2 regions of the Microbulbifer spongiae genome follow, and region 2 is predicted to be linked to the other one. Evidence: predicted binding sites of a transcription regulator. Region 2 holds the regulator's gene; the other holds the start of a gene.
The links. The regulator FNR, encoded in region 2, switches genes on or off when oxygen is low (the NO sensors DNR and NnrR bind a similar motif). The targets are predictions, from matches to a motif close to TTGATNNNNATCAA.
Positions count from the first base shown of each region.

Region 1: a site for FNR is predicted at 9,206-9,219, ahead of M8T91_RS17215 (DUF3149 domain-containing protein). Genes of this name have one in related genera too.

Region 1 covers NZ_CP098023.1:4,182,899-4,194,349, reverse strand. The annotation lists gene M8T91_RS17280 (hypothetical protein) at 1-245, opposite strand, end outside; gene M8T91_RS17275 (hypothetical protein) at 321-632, opposite strand; gene M8T91_RS17270 (hypothetical protein) at 725-1,429, opposite strand; gene M8T91_RS17265 (hypothetical protein) at 1,545-1,931, opposite strand; gene M8T91_RS17260 (hypothetical protein) at 2,056-2,535, opposite strand; gene M8T91_RS17255 (ankyrin repeat domain-containing protein) at 3,154-3,516, opposite strand; gene M8T91_RS17250 (alpha/beta fold hydrolase) at 3,528-4,247, opposite strand; gene M8T91_RS17245 (GNAT family N-acetyltransferase) at 4,349-4,813, opposite strand; gene M8T91_RS17240 (hypothetical protein) at 4,929-5,144, opposite strand; gene M8T91_RS17235 (peptidase associated/transthyretin-like domain-containing protein) at 5,226-5,615, opposite strand; gene M8T91_RS17230 (hypothetical protein) at 6,159-6,416, opposite strand; gene M8T91_RS17225 (alpha/beta fold hydrolase) at 7,091-7,861, opposite strand; gene M8T91_RS17220 (hypothetical protein) at 7,999-8,394, opposite strand; gene M8T91_RS17215 (DUF3149 domain-containing protein) at 8,946-9,146, opposite strand; gene M8T91_RS17210 (hypothetical protein) at 9,250-9,483, opposite strand; gene M8T91_RS17205 (aminopeptidase) at 9,567-10,712, shown strand; gene M8T91_RS17200 (hypothetical protein) at 10,940-11,395, opposite strand.
Region 2 covers NZ_CP098023.1:707,220-718,670, forward strand. The annotation lists gene M8T91_RS02775 (ATP-binding cassette domain-containing protein) at 1-950, shown strand, start outside; gene ettA (energy-dependent translational throttle protein EttA) at 1,107-2,771, opposite strand; gene M8T91_RS02785 (enoyl-CoA hydratase/isomerase family protein) at 2,953-4,059, shown strand; gene mmsB (3-hydroxyisobutyrate dehydrogenase) at 4,116-5,024, shown strand; gene M8T91_RS02795 (OmpW/AlkL family protein) at 5,508-6,203, shown strand; gene hemN (oxygen-independent coproporphyrinogen III oxidase) at 6,318-7,706, shown strand; gene fnr (fumarate/nitrate reduction transcriptional regulator Fnr) at 7,776-8,507, shown strand; gene M8T91_RS02810 (helix-turn-helix domain-containing protein) at 8,753-9,415, shown strand; gene M8T91_RS02815 (SpoIIAA family protein) at 9,630-10,067, opposite strand; gene M8T91_RS02820 (hemerythrin domain-containing protein) at 10,096-10,671, opposite strand; gene M8T91_RS02825 (outer membrane beta-barrel protein) at 11,132-11,451, shown strand, end outside.

The DNA.
Region 1 (11,451 bases), 960 kb from region 2:
TTCAGAATATTTTGTTTGGCTTCTTCATTCAATTCAGGAAGAGTGCTTTTTCTTAAGAAGTCAATAGCCAGTACATCTCCCTCTTTACTAAAAGATACCCTCGCAATTATTGGATTAGTTTCTTCACTGTATTGACCTTGAATATATGACGAACCCGGAATCGTATATTGCCATACTGGTATATCTTCTTCACCTGGATTTTTAAAAGATAAAAATACCAGAAATGTACTGATTGTTCCAATCATGGTTTGGTTCATCACGTGTAAAGTATGGACGAGGCTTTGCTGCATCCTGTGCCTACGCTTGTTAAAGGTTCCGGTCTAAAAACGAAACCTTTTTGTGCCAACGTGTTTTAATCCAGAAAGGTATATGGCCAAACCTGCAAAGGTCCAACCCACAACGAAGACACTAACTATTGGAAACCAAGATCCAATCTTTAACGAGTAAAGAGCAACGTATAAAGCAGCACTGCCTGCGCCAGCACCGGCAATAGTTGCAAGTAAGCTTCCGCCAACCTTTATTTGTTCCCCGCATAATCTACATCGCAAAGCGCCACCCAGAAAGGCAACCTTTAATTTTTTAACCTTTGTTACGGCTACACCCTTGCAGCTTGGACAGATCAGATTTTCCATAGACTTTTGACGCCTAAAAAAATCGGCAACTTGAACAAAGCGAAGTGTAGTGTAAGCTGTCCGGCGCCGAAGGCGAGAAGTTGATTGACTTGTTAGAAATCATTGCTTAGCAGTGCCTCAACACTAATATATTTATACATTTCTAATAGGTATAAGTTACCATTTTTGTCCTGCGGATCTGGCCGATAAGACAAAATGCCCTTGCCCTTCAGTTTGTCGAGGTTTTGTTCTGATAATAAGCCAATTTCTACACCCCACTCAAAAGGTTCTTTGTACTCTATATGCAGAGATTCTAAATTTTCAAAGGATAGAAAATGCATAATGTCAATTGGCCTGTAAATGCGAGACTCTCCTTCAAAGTTATCAATTCTTACACTACGGGTAGACCATATTCCGCGATGCTCATTTTTTGAAAGAAATAGTACAGCCTCGCTAAATCCAATATCCTCAGCGATTGGGCGATAATAATCGATTTTGTTTTGTGCAAACTCTATAAGATCAGAGCCAGTTCCCTTAAGGTATTTCTTGGCCTCAAATGTTACTTCTTCAGACATACAGTAACCATGACCGAAGGCACTGTGATATACAGATGTAGGCTTCTGGAGAACTTCCTTCTGAAATCTGCCATAGCCCACAATATTTTCCCAGAACACATCATCATTTTTATGCTTGAAATATATGGACTCTCCTGCAAGTTTCTCTTGATTCAAAGAGCAACAATAAAAGAATGCAGTTACAAAAATTATCCATAAGGATCGATACATAATGATGACTTCTAACGCCAAGGTAATGGACAAAGCACGCAGTGCTTTGTCCAGCCGCAGGCGCTATTGATCGCCTTTATCTACAGAGTACATTGCCCGCCTCTTTAATGCACTGTATTGGTAAGTTTGCGTTATTGATTTTTACTATCTATTGATTCTGACTTTGCCACTTTTCTTTAGGGTAAGCCCCTTTAGCGTACTTACGATTTTCTTCCTCGGCATCTAGGATGTAGCCAGCACCAGCCATTGCTATTTTAGCTTGCTCTTGACTGATAGAGTTAGACACAATTTTGGATGCCAAGCTCAAACGAACTGCATTAGATATTTCGGTGATATCTTGGTATGGAATGCCATGCTCTTTAGATATTTGCAGGTATTTTTGATTGATGCACTTTGCTCGATCCAATTCATTGCTATAGGTTGCTTGGCAATGATCGTAGGCGGATTTTCTAAGAACAACCACTTTTGAGGGGTTATTCAAAAAAGAACAGCCCAGAAGAGTTAAATTAAAAAGTAGGATCAAAATCCATTTCACTGCCGATGTTCCTCCTTATGCAAAACGCTGCGTTCAGCTGCAGCCAAAGTTGAGCGCCGTTTGTGGTCGCTAAACTTGTACCACAAAAGGCACACGGCTTTGGGCGTCGTTCTGCAACGTCTTGTTATGATTTTCTTAGATCCTTTAAAATTGCAACTGCCGATTCTTGTGTATGTCCGATCAAAAATTCAACAAATGTCATGCTTGTAGAGGTTCCAACAGAATTTATATTATCTATATCTGTACCCCATTCGTAGAAACTTGTTTTGCCCCCAATTACCAGAATTTTCTGCTCAAAACCTTCACCAAACTCTAGAGCGCGCTTAGGAAAGCCAATAACATGCTCACCGGGTTGTAGTTCCAGTCTTATATATCCACCATTTCTTAGGCAGGAGGTTCTTTCCCCATTTATGGAAAATGGTTGGCAGTAAATCGATGCAACTAATTTGAACTTTCTAAAGATATAGACCGCACCCATATTGATGGACGGTGACTCCAATTCTTTGAAGTGATCCCCATTGGCTTTCATAACAGCAGGTGCAAGTAGTAACGCAACACAGCCTGAAAGCATGGTAGAATATAGAAGAATTATTATTTTTCTCATAGAACAAATCTCAATTAGCTTAAATCATAACGTTTAAAGTATGGGTGAAGTGCGCAGCACTTTATCCCATGCCTTTGAATGTTATATTTCATACCTGAACTGGATAAAGTGCCGCCGAACAAGCGATTTTTTACTATGGCTAAAGTACTCATTGTTTAGTGCCCTCGTGATTTCACTGGGGATAACTTCTGCGCCGAACTCTAGTAAAGTAATAATTGTTTCAGAAAGCTTTTGCTCGACAGCTTCAACTAAAGCATACTGAGGTATAGGTGAAACCAAGCTTCTCAACAAGCGAATTTCTTCATGCTTATTCTCGACGGCCAATCAGTGCAGGACATTTTCTCCAATCCAGCAAGTCTAAAACAGTACCTCTGGATTATCGACAACTATAACTCTTATTTTGTGCGGATCATTCAGTACAGCATCTAGCAGTAGACCAAAACCATGGGTTCTACCTTTTTTAAATGCATCATAAGGGGTGATCGAACTATTTTTCTCATAGCAAGTGCGGGCTATCCTGCGAAAATATAACGTCGCGCACATGGGCGGCCGAAACGAAGCAAGGCGCAGTGGAGGCCGTCCCAGACCGCGCTCTTTGCGGGCGAATGCTGCGCATGGTTAAATGTTTTGGTTGAATGCACTGACTGCCTCCATGCAACCTAGATATTGAGCTAGCTCTACCGGTGTTTCACCGTTTGTATTTGTAACAATTTGAGCGCCAAGTTTAATAAGCAGATTGATTACTTCAGGCTTATTTTGCTCGGCAGCACAGTGTAAAGGGGTAAAGCCAGTTTCACCAATTGCGTTTAGATCAGCGCCCTCAGACACCAATGCTTGAATCGCTTCGCAATCACCCCAGTTACAGACTATGTGAAGTGGGGTATCCCCATAGTCATTCCTATAGTTGGCAAAAGAAATCTTATGCCCCGAAAAATCAGGTGTTGACTCTACTTCCTTGTATATTTCTTCTATCGTGCGCATACATTTAACGCCTAAAGCACGGGCGCAGCTTTGTTGCGTCCAGTGCCTTTACTTATTAAAAGGTGTGCTACCTCGATAATTGCAGCTGCGCTAACCTTTGGCTGAGCCTGAAGCATAAAATGAGGCCCTTCAATCTCAGTAATTTCAACACCCGGATACGCTTCTTTGAAATTTTCCCTCATATGAGGCGGAATCAGCATACCGTTAGAGGCACCAATATACACTGTTGGTACAGTTGACCTAAAACCAACATATTGGCACTTTGCAATTACGTTGAGCCTAGCTTTGAGCACACCATTAGGAGCGGCCTTTATTGCGCGCTTAAACAATGCAATCTCGTTGTCCTCTGCAGCCCAGCCCAGGAAAAACAAACGATGAATAACGCCAGATAACGGGAGCCTCGCGAAGTACCCAATAGGAAGATGTGAACATAAACGTGCCAAGAGCTGTTTCGGTGCAGATAGAAATGAAGCTAAGAATATTATTCCCTTGAGACGTGGAATTTCTTTGCGCGAAAGAACAGCCGCAATACCACCAAAGAAGGATTCTGCTACAAGGATAAAATCTTCATCAGGAAGCCTTTGTGCCACATGATTAGACAGTGACTCATAATCTTGTGAAATATCATGAGGCAAGGGAAAACTCACAACATTCATTTCACCTAGTTCAGGAAGCACTGTCTCAAATAATATCCCTGTTCCATCCAATCCTGGCAATAGCACGAGCTTCAATTTAAAATACCTTTTAATGCTGCCAACATGGGCGGACGAAACGCAGTGTAGGCCGTCCAGTACAATGCGCTTTTTGCATTGCATGATCCTGCTTGGCCTTGTTATGCATTTGGTAGTTTCAGCTCCATAAAGACGCTATTGGCATCTAGTTTATAGTCAGCGAATGGTTGGCAGAAATTGAACCCGAATTTGCTATATAGTTTACGAGCTGGATCAAAGAAGGGCATTGAACCCGTTTCTAAACTGACCCTTTCATAACCCCTTAGTGCTGCCTCATCAAGAATGTGTTTTAGAAGAGACGCACCAATACCAGAACCACGCTTTGAGGAGCAGGTGCGCATGGATTTTATCTCACCGTGCGTTTTATCAAGCTCCTTGATGGCACCACACCCAATGAGGTCACCTTGTTGCCAAACAGACCAGAAGGTAATATCTGGCTCCTTTAATGCATCAAGGTCCAATGCATGCTTACTTTCAGGGGGAGAAACCGATTTCATATCACTTATGTGCTCCTCCAAAAAATCGGCAATTCTTGGATCTGTTAAATCGTCTACTTTAATCTCCATATTTTCCTCAGTTTAGAGTTGCGCTGATGAATAACACCAAACTTTGGGGCGGGCCAAGAAGTGGGCTGTCCCAGCAGCCGAAGGCTGCAACAACAGTGCCTTGTTAGAGCTTATGTCACCCATACTGATTTTTAAACTCCAAGATCCTGAGACCAAGACAAACAAGCGCCCCAATTAATACACCTTGCCCTGCTGCAATGAAAGGAACCAATGGCGCTGCAAAAAGCATACTTTCTGGGGCATTTGGTTGAACTAAGGAAACAATCAGGAACAGCGGTGTAAAGATAACCGAAACAGCTGTAGTCCAGCCTTTCCATATTTGTTTGAACATTAAGTACTCTCGATCCTATTGGTAGCTATAACGCCGCGCTCTGCGAAAAATTTGTCCGACAGCAGCGCCTTGTTAAATGCTTTACTGCACACTGAAATTTACCTCTCGTATGCGTCCATTACACTCAAAGCCAGGATCGCCAATGCATGACCCAGTTTCAACTATGGCACTACCTGCCTCGGAGACTGCCACCAAATTAAACATTGTGGGTATAGGATGTGCCGTAGGAAGTATCACAGCAAAAAGCTCGAATTCCTTTTGTGGCATCAGCTCGTAGTAACCATTTTGATCAGTTATTGCATAAAGCTCTGGTTTGGACTCATAGAAAACTTTTGCGCCCGCAACTGGCTCTCCTGTCTTTGCACTTAATACAACGCCAGTGAATTTGGGTGTCTTCCAATTGTTGTGAGGGTAAGGAAATGCACACCCATACAAAAATAGGAAAGTTGCTATCAACGCGATATGCTTCATAGGTATTTAACATTTGTATACTGATCACCATGACCAGTATTTCTGGATTCTTATCACGCCAAACGATTAAAAAATGACTGTGGATCAATCAGATACGATAAATTGGTATTATCGAACCACCTGGAATAATGATCACTGCGACCAGTATCCCAAAAATCACCCATGAATGTAACCCATTGGATTTATTCACTTTTTAGGGAAAGCTACCCGCCTCTCAAAAATAACGGTCACAATGATCGAAATGCTGGCTCGTATCTGGCCATATTGCCTGTAAAACTGCACCACTATCCGGATAGGCGTATCGCTTAGCGTTCTCCCTCTCTCCCGTTGACACACCTTTCCGGTACAGGCACGGCAGCGCCGCCTGCAGCTACCAAGCTTTGCGTATTTACAGCACCACCAGTGCGGCGCAGAAAAGCACTGGCTTGCCATATTGGCTGCGCTGACCTCCCCGCCGTGACAGCACAGGAAGGTAAGCGTTGGCGGTGCTGCTTATGGCTGCACAGGTTTTCGAGACGCTCGCTCTGACTCTGAGGGCCCCGTCTATTTATCGGGTCGCGGCTTGAATGGTCTGATAATGGCTGGGGGCTTTTCGATTGGCCCCTCCTCCAGCGCACAGGCTGCATCCAGTGGGTAGGTTTCGTCCAACCATTGCAGGAATCGTACAGCCCGCATCACCTGGTTACCCCTACCGGGCGCAATATGCAGGTCTACGGCGTTCTCTTTGATGGCGACCAGCGTGAAGGTAAAATAATCCCCCAGCTCCACCGGCTGAAACAATCGACAGGGTAATATAGGCATTTTTATAGGCTCCTTGAGTCGCCTGTGACGGAAAGGTGCAGAAAAAGCACAGCGCTTTGTGCGGTTTCTCCCGCCGCAGGCGTAGTCCATGTGGAAAAAAACAAAGGGAAATATGCAGGGCGCGCAGCCAGAAAGGCGGTGCGCGGCTAAAGTAAAAGACCACACCAATCATCACGCAACGCCATAGCACACTCGGCCGCCGGGTGCCGGAGTGACTCGGAAAATGCGCCTTCAGGGAGACCTTTATTGAAGACGAACGAGTGTATGGCGTATCATTCAAGACAGCCTCGCTAGATAGGTTATTTATCTATTGGGGTTAGCCATCTCTCGGTGTGTCCTCACCGGGGGGTGGCGTTTTTCTATCATTTACGCGGTCATGATGCGGCCTTTTTTTGTTTATGTGTTTTGCGTATGGATTCCTCGCGGGCGCTGCCGTTATGGGGCGACTCGCAGGGTAAAAAATGATCGTTGCGGTATTGGTTATCTATTTATTATTGTTTGACTGCGCCGGTGAAGTGGCTGGGCACTAGGGCAGCAGACCTACGGTATGCGCTTTTTGCAAAGACTGCAATGAATATGAAGCTTTAGGCGACACCAAGTTGCATTCCTACCGGCTGCGTAGCCATTTTCGGCATATCAGGGGTGGTAGTCACCCCTGCTCTCTTAGGTACTTGTTAGGCTTTTTGCTGAGAAAGAAATTGTTTCACAATTGTACCCACCAACTCCGGTGACTCCTGATGAGAGGCATGCTCTGTAAATGGAATATTGGCAAAGTCAGCACCGGATATTTTGGTTTTTAATAATGCCGCCTCATTGAGTGAGAAGAGAAAATCATTGTCACCTCGAATAATAAGGCTCGGACAAGTGATGCTTTCGACCAAATCACACGGATAACCAGACTCTGTAGTATCAAGCCACACGGCTTTTACTGCATCCACAAGCTTCTTGAAGTCTGGTTTTGGATTGGAAGCGTTGTAGGAATCGACATCAGCAGGAAACCTTTCAGCCCAAAACTCAGCTGTTAGGCCACGCAATAGCTCAATAGATGGGTCATTAGCTTCTAAACGCCATTGTGAGCCAAGTGTGATCAAGCAAATAACGCTCTCTGGTTGTTGTGCCGCCAGTCGGTAACCTACAATGCCGCCATCACTAAAACCAAATAGTGAGTACCGTTTAACACCAAGGTGAGAAAGCGCCTCTTGGACATCACTCTGGTACTGTGCATAACTCAGCGAGGCTCCATTCAATGGCGACTTTCCATGACCACGAAAATCCATGCTTATTAATGAATAGTCAGGAGCAATATATTTATACAATGGCGTCAGGTCGCCGATCGAACCCAGGCCTCCATGCAGCAGTACCAGTGGCTCACCATTAGGGTTGCCGGCTAGCTCGTAATACATCGGCGAACCGCTGACGTTTATATAGCCGTTTTTGTCAATCATCTAACACTTTCCAACTGAAACTCTATTGATCTGAACTGAATAAAACCAATGCCACCAACACGGGCTGAAATGGAGCAAAGAAGCTGCGGAGTACAGGCCCAGCCGGCATTGCTGGTGAAGGTTTGGCTTGGTTAAGTTTATATTTCATATTCTGCCAGGCGCTCACATTTAGGGTTGGGGCCAATAATGATAGTTTTAAGCCATGAGACTGAGAACCCGATACAGGCTAGAAGCGCCATTCCTCCGCCAATTATTCCTGCAAAGCTGGCTACGAGAAAAAATGTCTCGCTGAAATAGCTTTTAAAGTAGACGCCAAGAATGGTTAAGAGAGAAAAATAGGCTGCAAATTGAACTATCCAGCCGAAAGCATACCTTATTCTTTTCGCCTTAAAGCTGGACAAAAGCTCTCCTTCCTCTGGAAATGGACCAAACCAGCTGAATGCTGCAAGGGTGACAATGTTTGGCCGCATCCATCTCAGGGTAATCAACGTAATAAAAACAATGAGATAAAATATGGCGATTTTTGGGATCATAAGACTTGGCGTTTATATACTATCCGCCATGGTAACGAATATCCTGATTACTTTCTCGGAAGCATTTCTGCGTCCAGATGTCGGTCCGAAGTTTACGTCGATAATCTGACTTGGCAAGATAGTATCCAGGCAGCTTGTGATCTGCTCGGGTAAGGTGGGGGCTGGTTGTTATTCACGCTCTTTGGTCAGGTGTAAGCTGGTCCTGCTTGTTGCGGGGAGTGATCGTGCAATGGGATGCTCAGGGCGCAGGTTAAGCAGCGCACGGTTTGGCTTGCTAAACTTCCTCTTTGCCATCATTGTTGCCGGCAGTGACCCTGGCCAAACAATTGGAGTCTCACAGGCGGGGCCAGTGCTTTTGCGCGTATGTGCCTGAGTGAATGATCTTGTACAACAGGTACTTCTGCCCTTGCCTGTTGATGCCATACGGTAATGGCGCAATGTATTTTGTTTGAGCTGGCTTGCGGCTTTTTTCGGGCTGTGGCGGGAATTGCCAGGGTTATAAGCCCGCAATCCATTGCAACCACGGCACCGCTTAGGTAGGGATCTCGGCTTCAGAGAGACACGGCGGTGTCAGTCTGCTTGTCGGGGCTGGATTTAGAACCCTGTGTCCTGCGTTCCTGCTCTGCCAGTGACTTTCTCACATTGTTGCCAACCCAGCGAAACAGGAAAACCGCCATAAGGAGCATGAACCCAATAACGGCCAGGCTGAGCAGGCCGGAAAAGCTGGTAAATAGATCCACTAAAGCTCCCATCTCTCTCTCCTGCGTCAATTTTTTACCCATACAGTGTATGGCCCGGATGCGCGGGCGCCTTGACCTGGATCAACCCGGGTGTGGTTTTCCCCGACACAAGCAGTCACTGCAGCCACTGCCCCAGCAGCAGGCTGCCGCAGGAAGCACCTGCCAGCAGGAACAGGTCTGTCTCTTCGCGCCAACGGGGCAGGAGTAATAACAGCGCCAGTGGTGGTAAAAACAGGGCCAGCAATCCGCTCAGGTTGCCATCGGCAAAGCCGATGCGCAGCAGCCGCAGCCAGGCAATGGCGGCGAACACCAGTGCAAAGACCGTCAGGGCTGCGTTGACCGGTACCATGCTATACCCTTTGGAGACCTGTGACCGGGTGGAAATGGATGCGCAGGTTGTAAAACCTCAGAAAAACGCAAACAGGAAAAAGAGTGTATATCAGTATTGCCACCCCGAAGTTGCCTAAGCACTCCGGGGCTTTGCGTGCCTGGGCACTGATCGTTGCAGCGGTGCTACTGGGTGGTTGTGAAACCGTGGCTTACTATTCACAGGCTGCCGCCGGCCAGTGGCGTATCCTCTCCGCCCGACAGTCGATCGCGGCGTTGCTTGAGGAGCCCGGCACCGACGCACATCTGCTTGCGCAGTTGCGCTTGATACAGGACATACGGGCCTACGCCGCGCGGGAGTTGCGGCTGCCGGTGGGCGAAGCTTACGCTACCTATGTGGCCCTCGACAGTGAGTATCCCATCTGGAATGTGTTCGCCGCCCCTGAATTTTCCCTTGTTCCCAAGCGCTGGTGTTATCCCATAGCGGGCTGCGCCAGCTACCGGGGCTATTTCCGTCAATCCGCTGCGGTGGCCAAGGCCGCTCAACTGCGCGCGCAGGGGTATGATGTGTATTTGGGCGCAGTACCTGCCTACAGTACACTCGGCTGGTTCGATGACCCGGCATTGTCGAGCTTTGTGAACTGGTCCCCGGAGAGACTGGCGGGACTGTTGTTTCACGAGCTGGCACACAGGCGCGTGTATATTCCCGGAGATACCCAGTTCAATGAAAGTTTCGCCACGGCGGTCTCGGAAATCGCCGTGCCAGACTGGCTTAAAAGTCAGGGGTTGACCAGTTCCGCCACCGAGTTGCGCACCGAGACAATGGCCGTGCGGCAACTGATGCTGACGGCGCGCAGACAGCTGGAATCCATTTACCGCACTTCGCAACCGGTCGATCTCAAGCGGGACCAGAAAGCGCAGGTACTCAGGCGCCTGCGGCGGTGTTATCGGACAATATCTGCCGACTGGCCCAATCCCGAACGCTATCGGGTGTATATAGAAAAAACCAACAATGCCACCCTGGCGCTGGCCGCCGAGTATGAGTCCCAGGTGCCCGCGTTTCGCCAGCTGTATCTTGAAAGCGGCAGCTGGGAAGCCTTTTACACTGCTGCCCAGCGCCTGGGAGCCCTGGATACCGTTGAGAGAGCGCAGAGACTGCGCCAGCTCGGGGCCATATATCGCCGCTCCCGTTCGGGCGAACGGGCAGAGGCAGCATACCCTGTTGACGCGTGTATGGCCGGGAAAGGCTAGCGGACCGGGTACCGGATTATGGCGCGGCTGGGAATCCCGCAGGGTCAGGAAGTAGAAAGCGGAGTGACGTGAACAGTTGCGGAAAAACGGGGAATCGGGCCGGAATCACCCCCGACAGGGGTTTCTCTGCAGGGGTTTTGTTTGCCCATGGCCTCATAGTTGTGTTGTTACCCCCACCACCGCGGATGCGCACTGGTGGGGGGGTTGGGAACACGGATCGCTGAATGCTAGTACCTTGCGTGGTGATGGTGCCCGTGATGGCCCCGATAGCCGCGATATCCACGGTGCCCATGGTAGCCGCGATACCCGCGATGGTAAGCGCGGTAGCGCAGGTGGGATGAGCGTGGGCTGTAGAAGCGGTTGTAGTAGGGCAGACCGCGGTAGTAATGTCTGGCCCGGTAGCGGGCGTTGCCGCGAAAGGCGGGCACACCGCGGTAGTAGGGGTAGGCACCGACATAATAGTAACGGTAGCGTGGTGTGAACCGGTAGTACTGGTAAACCGGTGTCCGGTAGGAGAGATAAACGTTGCTCGATGGGTAGTAATTGGGAGTGGCGTAGGGATAGCTGTAGGAGGAGGTGTAGTAGTAGCCTCCACCGTAATAGCCATCGGTTGCGCAGGCACCCAGGGCGAGGGCCGTGCATACCGTGGTGATGGTGATCACCGTCTTAACAGCTCTATTCATAGTGCATTCTCCGGTAAGCAAAGTTTCCCCCCGGGGAGGCTTTGCCGGTGGGGCCA
Region 2 (11,451 bases):
TGAGTGACTACCTGCAGAGCTCTGCGGAGATGGACGGCACGATGGTGCATCTGGCAGCGCTTTTGCCGCGTATCTGGCTTCTGCTGGGGGTGGTCGGGCTGGTGCCTGTGTTTATCTCCAGCAACCCCGACAGTGCGCAACTCGCTGTGGCCCTGGGCGGCGTGCTGCTCGGTTATCGCGCAGTGCTCAAGTGTCTGCATGGTTTTACCGGTGCCCTGAGTGCCCTGGTGGCCTGGGAAAAAGTACGGGAACTCTTTGCCCTGGAGGCACCGCTCAAGCGCGCCTCACCCGGTGCGGAGCATGTCGCAGCCAGCAGCACGGCCTGTGCGGCTGCAACCCAACCTCTGTGCTATCTCCGTGATCTGAATTTCAGTTACCCCAAAAAAGAAAAGCCGGTGCTGACGGAGTGCAGCCTGGTCATTTATCCCGGCGACCGCCTGCTGTTGCAGGGTGCCTCCGGTTCGGGAAAATCCACCCTTGCCAATGTGATTACCGGCCTGCAGAAACCGGATGAGGGCCTGTTGCTCTTAAATGGGTATGATGGCGCCAGTCTTGCCCCCGGTCAGTGGCAGCGGCTGGTGGCCTCCGCCCCTCAATTCCATGAAAATCATGTACTTGGCGATTCTTTCCTGTTCAACTTGCTGATGGGCGACGAGTGGCCGCCGCGGCAGCAAAGCCTGCGCAAAGCTTATGCTATTTGCGACGAACTCGGCCTTACCCCACTACTGCAGAAAATGCCCGCGGGAATGCTGCAGACGGTGGGCGAGATGGGCTGGCGGTTGTCACACGGGGAGATGAGCCGGTTGTTTATTGCCCGTACTCTTTTGCAAAATGCGGAAATGGTCGTGCTGGACGAAAGTTTTGCCGCCCTGGATCCTGAAAATTTGCGCCGGGCTATGGCCTGTGTACAAAAGTACGCAACTACATTGATTGTGATTGCGCACCCATAGTAGTCAGTGAATGCCAGTGTGCTTTTTTGTAGTCAGGAAAGCCAGCAGGGTTCTGATTCATCAAGGGGATCTTTAATTTGGCCTCTCTTAAGGGAAGTTTGACTGCGGCATCTCAATTTTTCTAAGAGAGCCCGCATGCTGCGGGCTCTCTTACTGTCAGGTCTTCAGTTTCTTATAGTGCATGCGATGCGGCGTGGCATCTTCGCCTTTGCGCTGCACGAAGTCCTCGTGGTATTCGGTGTAGTTACCTTCAAAAAAGATGGCCTCGCTCTCGCCCTCGTAAGCGAGGATATGGGTGGCGACACGGTCCAGGAACCAGCGGTCGTGGGAGATCACCAGGGCGCAGCCGGGGAAAGTGAGCAGGGCTTCTTCCAGAGCCCGCAGGGTTTCGATATCCAGGTCATTGGAGGGTTCATCGAGCAACAGTACGTTGGCGCCCTGTTTGAGGGTATAGGCCAGGTGCAGGCGCCCGCGCTCTCCACCGGACAATTCGCCCACCCGTTTTTGCTGATCGCTGCCTTTGAAATTGAAGCGGCCCACGTAGTTGCGCGACCCCACTTCGTAGTGGTTGATCTTGAGCATATCGTGGCCATCGGAGATGGCCTCCCACACGGTTTTGCTGTTGTCCAGGCTTTCGCGGCCCTGTTCCACATAGGCGACCTTGACGGTTTCACCGATGCGGATTGTTCCGGCGTCCGGTTGCTCTGAGCCACTGATCATACGCAACAGGGTGGACTTGCCGGCACCGTTGCCGCCGACAATTCCAACAATGGCGCCATTGGGAATACACAGGGACAGGTTTTCGATCAGCAGGCGATCCCCAAAACCTTTGCTGACATTTTCGAATTCGATCACCTTGTCGCCGAGGCGTTCGCCGGGCGGGATGTAGATCTCATTGGTCTCGTTGCGGGCCTGAAAATCCTGAGACTGCATCTCCTCCAGGCGTGCGAGACGGGCCTTGTTCTTGGACTGACGGCCTTTGGGGTTCTGACGGGCCCACTCCAGCTCTTTCTGCACAGCCCTCATACGGGCCTGCTCGCTGCGCTGTTCCTGGGCCAGGCGGCGTTCTTTTTGGGCCAGCCAGGTGGTGTAGTTCCCCTCCCAGGGGATGCCGTGGCCGCGGTCCAGTTCCAGAATCCAGCCAGCCACATTGTCGAGGAAGTAGCGGTCGTGGGTGATGGCTACGACGGTGCCGGTAAAGTCGTGCAGGAAGTGCTCCAGCCAGAACACGGATTCAGCATCCAAGTGGTTGGTGGGCTCGTCGAGCAGCAGCATGTCGGGGCGCGATAGCAACAGGCGACACAGGGCCACACGGCGCTTTTCACCGCCGGACAGGTTGCTGATATCCGCGTCCCAGGGCGGCAGGCGCAGAGCGTCGGCGGCCACTTCCAGGCGGTGCTCCAGGTTGTGGGCGTCCCAGGCCTGGATGATATCCTCCAACTGCTGCTGTTTTTTTGCCAGGGTGTCAAAGTCTGCGTCCGGCTCTGCATAATCGGCATAGACCTGTTCGAGGCCGGCTAGGGCATCGATAGCTTCCCGCATGCCGTCTTCCACATTACCACGCACGGTTTTGCCGGAGTCCAACTGGGGCTCTTGCGGCAGATAGCCCACTCTGATGCCGGGCATGGCCCGGGCTTCACCATGATAGTCCTGGTCCACCCCGGCCATAATGCGCAGAAGGCTGGATTTACCGGCACCGTTGAGTCCCAGTACACCGATCTTGGCACCGGGAAAAAAGGACAGGGAGATGTCCTTGAGAATCTCGCGTTTGGGTGGCACTACCTTGCCCACCCGGTTCATGGTGTAAACGTATTCAGCCATCTGGGTCCCAGTAATGTGTGTTGGAATCGGTGAGAATTTGCGCGCAACTTATCAGTTTGCGCGGAAAGTGCAACTGCGTGTGCCGAGCTGAAGGGGGTTGTACTCGCGTGTGGCTGACGCTCGCGGTGATCTGTGCTTAACTGCGAAGCTATCAAATACAGGCACACTAAGACAGACAGCAATGGATCAGGACTTCCCCGTATTGTTTTCCCGGCGTGGCGCTGTGGCGATCGCGACACTCAACCTGCCCAAGGCGTTGAATGCACTGAACCTGCAGATGATAGAGCGGCTCTGTGCCCAGTTGGATACCTGGGCCCGGGACGATACAGTGGCTGTCGTGTGGATAGACGGCAGTGGCGACAGGGCCCTGTGCGCCGGGGGCGATGTGGTGACCCTGTACCAGCATTCGGCGAGCTATGGGGAGACAAGAGATTGCCGCTTTACCACAGAATTTTTCTCCCGCGAGTATCGTCTCGACTACAAAATCCATACCTATGCCAAGCCGGTTGTGGTTTGGGGCGGCGGCATTGTGATGGGTGGCGGTATCGGTATTACGGCCGGGGCCAGTCACCGTATTGTCACTGAAACCACCCGTATGGCCATGCCTGAAATCACCATTGGCCTGTTTCCCGATGTGGGGGGCAGCTGGTTCCTGAATCGTATGCCCGGCCGCCTCGGGCTGTTTTTGGGGCTGACAGGTGCTCAGTTTAATGGTGCCGATGCCCTGTTTGCGGGCCTGGCGGACCGCATGATTGCGCAGGAGCAGCGCGATACCGTCTTGCAAACACTGGCTGCGTTGGCCTTTGCCCGGGATGCGGGCGCGAATCATGTCACCGTCAGTGATTGCCTGAAAACGTTTGAACTCGCATTGCTGCAGCGACCGGAATCGGTACTGCGGGAACACTATGACCAGATCCAGCAACTCACGGATTTCTCCAGTCTGCCAGCGGTGTGTACGGCAATCCGCTCTTACCAGGGCGTGGACAAATGGCTGCGGCGCTCCGCCAACACCCTCGCGGGGGGGTCTCCCCTGACACCCTGGATTATCTGGGAACAGCTGCATCGGAGCCGTTACCTTTCCCTCGCCGATGTTTTTCGCATGGAACTGGCTCTGGCGGTCAATCTCTGTGCCAGTGGCCACTTCAAAGAAGGGGTGCGTGCCCTGCTGATCGACAAGGACCGCGCGCCGCAGTGGCAACCGGCGAGCCTGGAGGAGATCTCTCCAGAGCAGGTGGCGCGCTGCTTTGACAACCCCTGGCACGGCGAGCATCCGCTGACAGATTTATAGAGCGAATCAGGCCGTTTTCGCCTGGGACACCAACAACAAAATCCGGAGTGCTTGTTATGCAAAAGATCGCCTTTTTTGGTCTGGGTAATATGGGTGGCCCCATGGCTGCCAATTTGGTGAAGGCCGGATACCAAGTGGCGGCTTTCGACTTAAATCCCACGGCATTGGCGCAGGCACAGAGGGAGGGCTGCCTGCCCTGTGAGAATAGTGAACAGGCCCTGGAAGGGGCCGGTATCGTGATTTCCATGTTGCCCAGTGGCAATGCGGTGAAAGGCCTCTATCTCGGTGAGCAGGGGCTGTTACAACAGCTTCAGGGGGATACCCTGGTCATTGATTGCTCGACGGTTTCTGCGGAAGACGCCTGCCTGGTGCACGAAGCGGCCCGTGCGCGCGGTATCCGCGCGCTGGATGCTCCTGTGTCCGGCGGGACTGCCGCGGCAATAGCGGGTACCCTGTGCTTTATGTGTGGTGGCGATACGGCGACAATTGATGCGGCGCGAGTACTATTGCAGGCCATGGGCAGCAAGATTTTCCATGCGGGTGGTGCTGGAGCGGGCCAGGTGGCGAAAATCTGTAATAACCTGCTGCTGGCCGTGCATATGACCGGTACTGCCGAAGCGCTGCAACTGGGTGTAGACAAGGGGCTGGACCCCAGGGTGCTCTCGGAGATTATGCGGGAAAGCTCGGGCAATAACTGGTCTCTGGCCCATTACAATCCCTTCCCCGGTGCCATGGAGAATGTGCCCGCAGCCAATGGGTATTGCGGCGGTTTCAGTGTGGCTCTGATGCTGAAAGATCTGCGCCTGGCCATGGATGCCGCTGCGGGCAGTGCTTCGTCCACACCCATGGGCGCACTGGCGGAAAACCTGTACCAGCTGCACGGTGCCAGTGCGGAAAACCAGCAGCTGGATTTCTCCAGTATCCAGAACATGTTTCGTCGTCCGGCAGGCGCTTTGACCGAATAGTCTCGCTTAACCTGTCACTGCGGTGCCCTTTGCTCAGCCAGTGCTGCCGGACAGGGCCGTTCGGTGGCCTGTGCACCTGTGATACGCAGAGTGTGCGCGAGCCTTTGGCCGGCTGAGCCACGTCCCCGGGCAGTATTCATCTGGCAACCGGTGGGGCCCGCCGCAGGGTGCATAACAAGCTGAAGTGCTCCCATGTATCCTGTACTGTCATCTCCAAGAGCAACCCGTTTTTAAAACGGGCCGGATGATTCCTCTGGGTTTTCCGATTGGCGGCGCCCCGCCACATCCGGGCTGTGCCTTATGTTTTCCCGACTCCTCTACAGGGCATCCACGATCGATGATCTTGTTGTCATGCATTTGAACCCCTTGATTTGGATCAATCCTCTGGGCGGGGTCAACGGTTAACCTGCCTGCGGTTGGTGAGCGGGCCTGGAAAGGTCTTCCCAAGTCGGAAAAATGCCAAATTGCCCTATGGAGAAATTGATGAATCGTATCATTGCGTGCGCAACCGTTGCGTTGACCGCTGGACTAGCTGTACCGGCATTTGCCTATGAAGAGGGGAGCATCATTGTGCGCAGTGGCATCGCCACGGTAGCACCCGATGTCAATTCCAGTGCGCTGTCAGTGTCGGGTGCCGAGTTGGGTGGCACCAGGGTGGATGTTGACAACGGTTCCGCCCTGGGCCTGACAGGCGTTTACGTGTTCCGCGATCACTGGGGTGTGGAACTGCTGGCCGCAACGCCGTTCACCCACGATATTCAGGTCGAGGGCCTGGGGGCGACCTTTGACCTTGGAGAAACCAAACAGCTGCCACCCACCCTGCTGTTGCAGTGGTATCCCATGGATCATCGGTCTTCCGTCCAGCCCTATCTCGGAGTCGGCATAAATTACACAGCATTCTTTGATGAGGATATTGACAGCGCTGCGGATGCGAGATTTGCAAGCCTCGGCGCAACAGAAGAGGCCAAGCTGTCCCTGGACAACTCTCTTGGCCTGGCCGCGGAAGCAGGCGTGGATTTTGCTTTCGGCGCGGACAAGCGCTGGCTGTTCAATTTGGCGGTGTTCTGGATAGATATCGATACCGACGCCAAAGTGACAGTGCCGGGGGTGGGTGATATCACCGCCAGCGTGGATATCGATCCGCTGGTATACACGGCGGGGCTGGGCTACCGGTTCTAAGGCTGCGACACCCGGGCCTGGGGGTGGGGCAACCGCTGCGGTTTTTTCAGCGGGTCTGGGGGTTGTCTTTCAGTTTGTGGCGGGGGTTGTCGCAAATGACTGGATAAAATTGTGATGAGTATGGTGCAAGAGATAAAGACCAATGTGGGCGGGCTTTCAGAAGCGCTGTTATCCCGCTACAGCGGGCCCTGTCCCCGCTATACCTCTTACCCCACTGCGGATCGGTTCAGTGCACTGGATGGGGTCAGGCCCTGGGCAGCACTGCAGGACATTCGCAGCCTCTCTCTGTATGTTCATATCCCCTTTTGCCGCTCCCTGTGTTATTTCTGTGCCTGCAACAAAGTGATTACCCAGCAGTATGGGCTCGCCTCCAGCTACCTCGACCATCTTTTGCAAGAGGCGCAGTGGTACCGCGATAAAGTGGCGCGGGTACCGGTCACGCAGCTACATCTGGGTGGTGGTACGCCCACTTTTCTCAACGATGCGGATTTGCGCCGATTGATGGAAGGGCTGGGAGAGGTCTTTGAACTGAACCCCGGTGACGGCGTTGAATACAGTATTGAAGCCGATCCGCGTACTCTGGAGCCCGAGACGCTGGATACCCTGAGGGAACTGGGGTTTAATCGCCTCAGCCTGGGTATTCAGGATTTTGATGCCGAGGTACAGCGATCCATCAATCGTATCTGCAGTGCGGACCAGGTGGGTGCCCTGACTGCAGCAGCGCGCGAGCGGGGATTTGCTTCCATTTCCTACGATTTGATTTACGGACTGCCACAGCAGAACCTGGACACGTTGCAGCGCACTTTGGACCGCGTGCTGGCGTTGCAGCCAGACCGTATCGCGCTCTATCACTACGCCCATCTGCCCCACCGCTTTAAGGCCCAGCGCCTGATCGATACCGATCTGATTCCCCCTGCCGCGGAAAAAATCGCTATGCAACTGGCGGCAGTGGAGCACCTGGTGCGCGCGGGATATGCATTTCTCGGCATGGATCACTTTGCCCGTTCCGGCGACGAACTGGCCATAGCCGCGGATACAGGCAGGTTACAACGGAATTTTCAGGGATATACCTTGATGCCTGCTGATGCCCTTGTGGGGCTGGGTGCATCGGCAATCAGTTACAGTCGCAGCGGCTTCTGGCAAAACCTGCACCGCTTGAAAGAATACGCCCGAGCCATTGGTGAGCGGGGCTATGCGGCTTGCCGGGGCTGGTTGCTGAGCGAGGAGGACCGGCTGCGTCAACGGGTGATCAGTGAGCTCATGTGCCGTCTGCGCCTGGATAAAGGCGAGGTCGAACGCTGTATGGGTACGCCATTTGCGGAGTATTTCCACGAAGAGCTCGAGCGCCTGCAACCCATGTTTGATGACGGGCTTATTTACCAGAACGACAAGGCGATTGTTGTCACTGAGCAGGGGCGCTGGTTTGTGCGAAATGTGGCGTCGGCTTTCGATAGTTATCTCCACAACCAACCCACACAAGCTCAATATTCCCGGGTTCTTTAGCTGGCTGCAGGAGACGGTCGCCCGCTTAGCGGTTACAATTGCCGCAAATTGATTTACCGGCTGGTTAGTATGATGGACTCCTCAGTGGCGGTCAGCTGCAGCAACTGCTCCGTAAGGCGTTTATGCCTGCCCGCAGGATTATCTCAAGCCGATATTGATCGGCTTGAGCAGGTTACTCGTCGGAAAAAACTGGTTAAAGCCGGGGAGACGCTGTACCGCGCTGGTGACCCTTTTTCCAATCTGTATGCCATTCGTTCCGGCAGTTTTAAAACGGTAGTTATTGCTGCCGATGGCGATACCCAGGTGACGCATTTTGCTCTGCCTGGAGAACTGCTCGGTCTCGATGCCTACAGTGACCGGGTCCATCCCAGTTATGCCGAAGCCCTGGAAGACAGTAGCGTCTGCCTGTTGCCATTCACCCAACTGGAAATTCTCGCCCATCAGGTTCAGGCTCTGCAACAGCAGATTTACACGATTTTTTCCGAAGAGCTGCGTCAGGAAAATGACATTTTGATGTTGCTTGGCAAGCGCTCGGCAGATACCCGCCTGGCGGCACTACTGATAAATATTTCCAGCCGGTATTCCCGCCGCGGCTATTCCCACAGCAAGTTTATCCTGTCTATGCCGCGTACCGATATTGCCAATTATCTGGGATTGACTGCAGAAACCGTAAGCCGGCTGTTCTCGCGTTTACAGCGGGAGAAACTGATCAAGGTCAGTGGCAGGGCAGTGGAGATTGTGGATTTGGTGGGGTTGAGTGAACTGGCAGGTACCCACTGCAGTTATGAGGAGTCCCATTGACCGGTTGCATATAATAAAGAAAATTCTCCCTCACCTGCTCTTCGGTATGACACAGGTTGAGGGACTGACTGTTCCATAGAATAAAAATCCCCCTTTCGGATGTTCGTTTGACTCTCCGCGACGCTACCGGGAGAAAGGGGTACAATTGCGACAGTTGGGTTATCTGTCGTTTTGATATGGTTGTCTCGCCTGAGGCGATAAGTTGCAGCAATTGTTCGGTCAGACGCTTGTGCCTCCCTGCAGGGTTGTCCCGGGCTGACATTGACCGGCTGGAGGGCGTTACCGGCAGGAAGAGGATCGTCAGGGCCGGGGAGATGCTCTACAGCGCCGGAGATTCTTTTCAGAACCTTTTTGCCATTCGCTCCGGCAGTTTTAAGTGTGTAGTCACCGCTGTCGATGGCGATATACAGGTAACCCATTTTGCCTTTCCCGGAGAGCTGCTTGGTCTCGATGCCTACAGCAGGCGGCTCCACACCAGTTATTCGGAGGCCCTGGAAGACAGCAGCGTCTGCCTGCTGCCGTTTGTCCAGTTGGAGCGGCTGGCCCGGCAGGTCCCGGCGTTGCAACAGCAAATTTACAGCCTGTTTTCCGACGAACTGCGCCAGGAAAATGAGATATTAATGCTGCTGGGCAGGCGCTCCGCAGACACCCGCCTCGCCGCATTTTTGATCAACATCTCCAGCCGATATGCCCAGCGGGGATATTCGCCCAGTCAGTTTGTACTCTCCATGTCACGCATTGATATTGCCAATTACCTGGGCTTGACTGCAGAAACGATTAGCCGGCTTTTTTCCCGTTTACACCGCGAACAATTGATCCGGGTGGATGGCAGAAGCATGCAGATTCTGGATATAGTCGGGCTCAGTGAGATTGCGGGAACCCATTGCAGTTATGAGAATTCTCCGTAACTGCTGCCTGTAAATAGACTGCACAGGCACAGTAGGTATTGTGCCTCCCGGGATAGTGGCGTGATGACTCGCAATTGTCTACTGGGTGACCCCGTCCCAAAATAGCCGGTTGCCACAGGTTTTCCGCCGAGGCAGTGAAACACAGTCTTTCCGGTAATTTCGCGGGCGCTTCGAAGAAAAAAAGGGGCGTAAACGCCCCACAATCCACTACTTATCACGAGTGCGTGGAGAAAACCGATGTTTTGTCAGTCTGTTTATTGTTAGACGTATTCCCTGTTGTTAGCCAGTCCATGGCTTTATGATCTTCCTCAAAGTAGCGTACCTCGCCACTCAAAAACCAGCCCCCAATTTTTGTTGCGATCTCTTGCCACTCCTCGTCCCCGAGTACGGCAATCCGGGAGAACTCGTTACCGTGTTTCAGGGCGAGCCTGAACTCATCCCACACGGCATGCAGACCCCAGCCCTCAAAATCGCGAATATCCACAAGCATGCTCACCCGGGGGTGTTTCACGCCCTCAAGGGCATATTCCAGCAGGGGTATGATTTGTTCATAGTCCTTGTGGGTCAGCCGGCCAACCGCTTTGATAGATAGCAGAAAATCATCATCGATTCGCTCTATTCCGATGGAGATACCGTGGCGTTTGATTTTCATCCTTCCCCCTTGTTTACAGGCGTACATATCAGGCAAGCGCAGTGGCCGCAGTTTGATGCTGTGTGAGGTGCTCGCGCAGTGTCTCATACATTTTTTTTCTGCTGCTATCAAAAAACGGATTGCCAAGATTTTCAGCTCGAATACGAATCAAGCGCCAGTCTTTTGCATCCAGATACCGCTCAACCTGGGGAAACAGTGCTGTATTTTCCAGGTGGATATGATTGCGTTGCAGTTGTATATAGGCACTGCTGGCACTTCGCAACACTGATCGCTCCACCATTGCGTTATTGGCCACGGCATAAAAGAGTGCGCATACATGTTTGGTTGCGGTTGCAATCTGCCGGTGCTGTTTACGCACTTGATAGATGACGTTGCGATTGTGGATTGGCTTGCGTAACAGCTGTGCAAATATCAAATCCTCCACCGGGTGGTGGTATTGGTCCGGGTAGACGGAAAAATAATCCAGCGCGTCGAGGATGCATGAAAGGGTGTTTGGGTCCCGGTCACTGTGTTCGAAAAGATCCTGCAACAGTTGCTCAAAACTATCGAGCATTTGTTGCATAGATTGATGGTCACAACACAGTTGCCGGTAGATGGCGTCCATCCCAGACCTCCGCGATTTGTTTCTTGCTCTATTGTTGATGGACCTGATGGAGCTGGGTTGATTTGGATCAAGCGAGGGAAAGTTAATGGAAAAGCGGGGGGCATTTGGCGAAATAGGGGTTTGTGCAGGATTCCCGGGGTCCCGCCTCAACTGCCGATTGGGCACCTGGTTGGGGATTCCGGAGAGCCGTGGGTAATACCCCTTTTGGCATCCGGCGCTGAAAGACCAGTGCAATGTCGCCAATCAGCATTGTTCATTTTTTATCCCAATTGCCTGTTGGTTTTGGAGAGATGGATTTGGGAGTGCCTGGGAGCCAGTGGGAAGACACTCCAGTTTTCATTCAGTTACCCAATGGGTAAAGGGCTATCCCTTGGTGTGGCCGGGGAATAAACAGATTGTTCAAAAAATTTTTGCCTCTATAATCCACCGGCTTTTGTGAATTTTACAGTAAGGGAAAAGTATGTCTTTCAATCTTAAAATGTTGGCTGCTGCGGCGGCCTTGTTGTGTTCCGCTGCTGTACAGGCCGAAGGGGCCTATATGGGCGGTGTGATTGGTGTGATGGATGCAGATGGTAGCGATGACAACCCTTTCAATGCCGGTATTCGTGCTGGATATACCTGGAATTCTGGCTGGGGCATTGAGGCAGAGTTGACAGGTTCTATGACTGACGGCGATATTTTAGACCATGATTTCTCTATCTCCACCCAGGCTGTTTATGCCACTTACCGCACCCAGGGAGATATTTATTTCAAGGGGCGTCTTGGTTACCTCAACGAAGA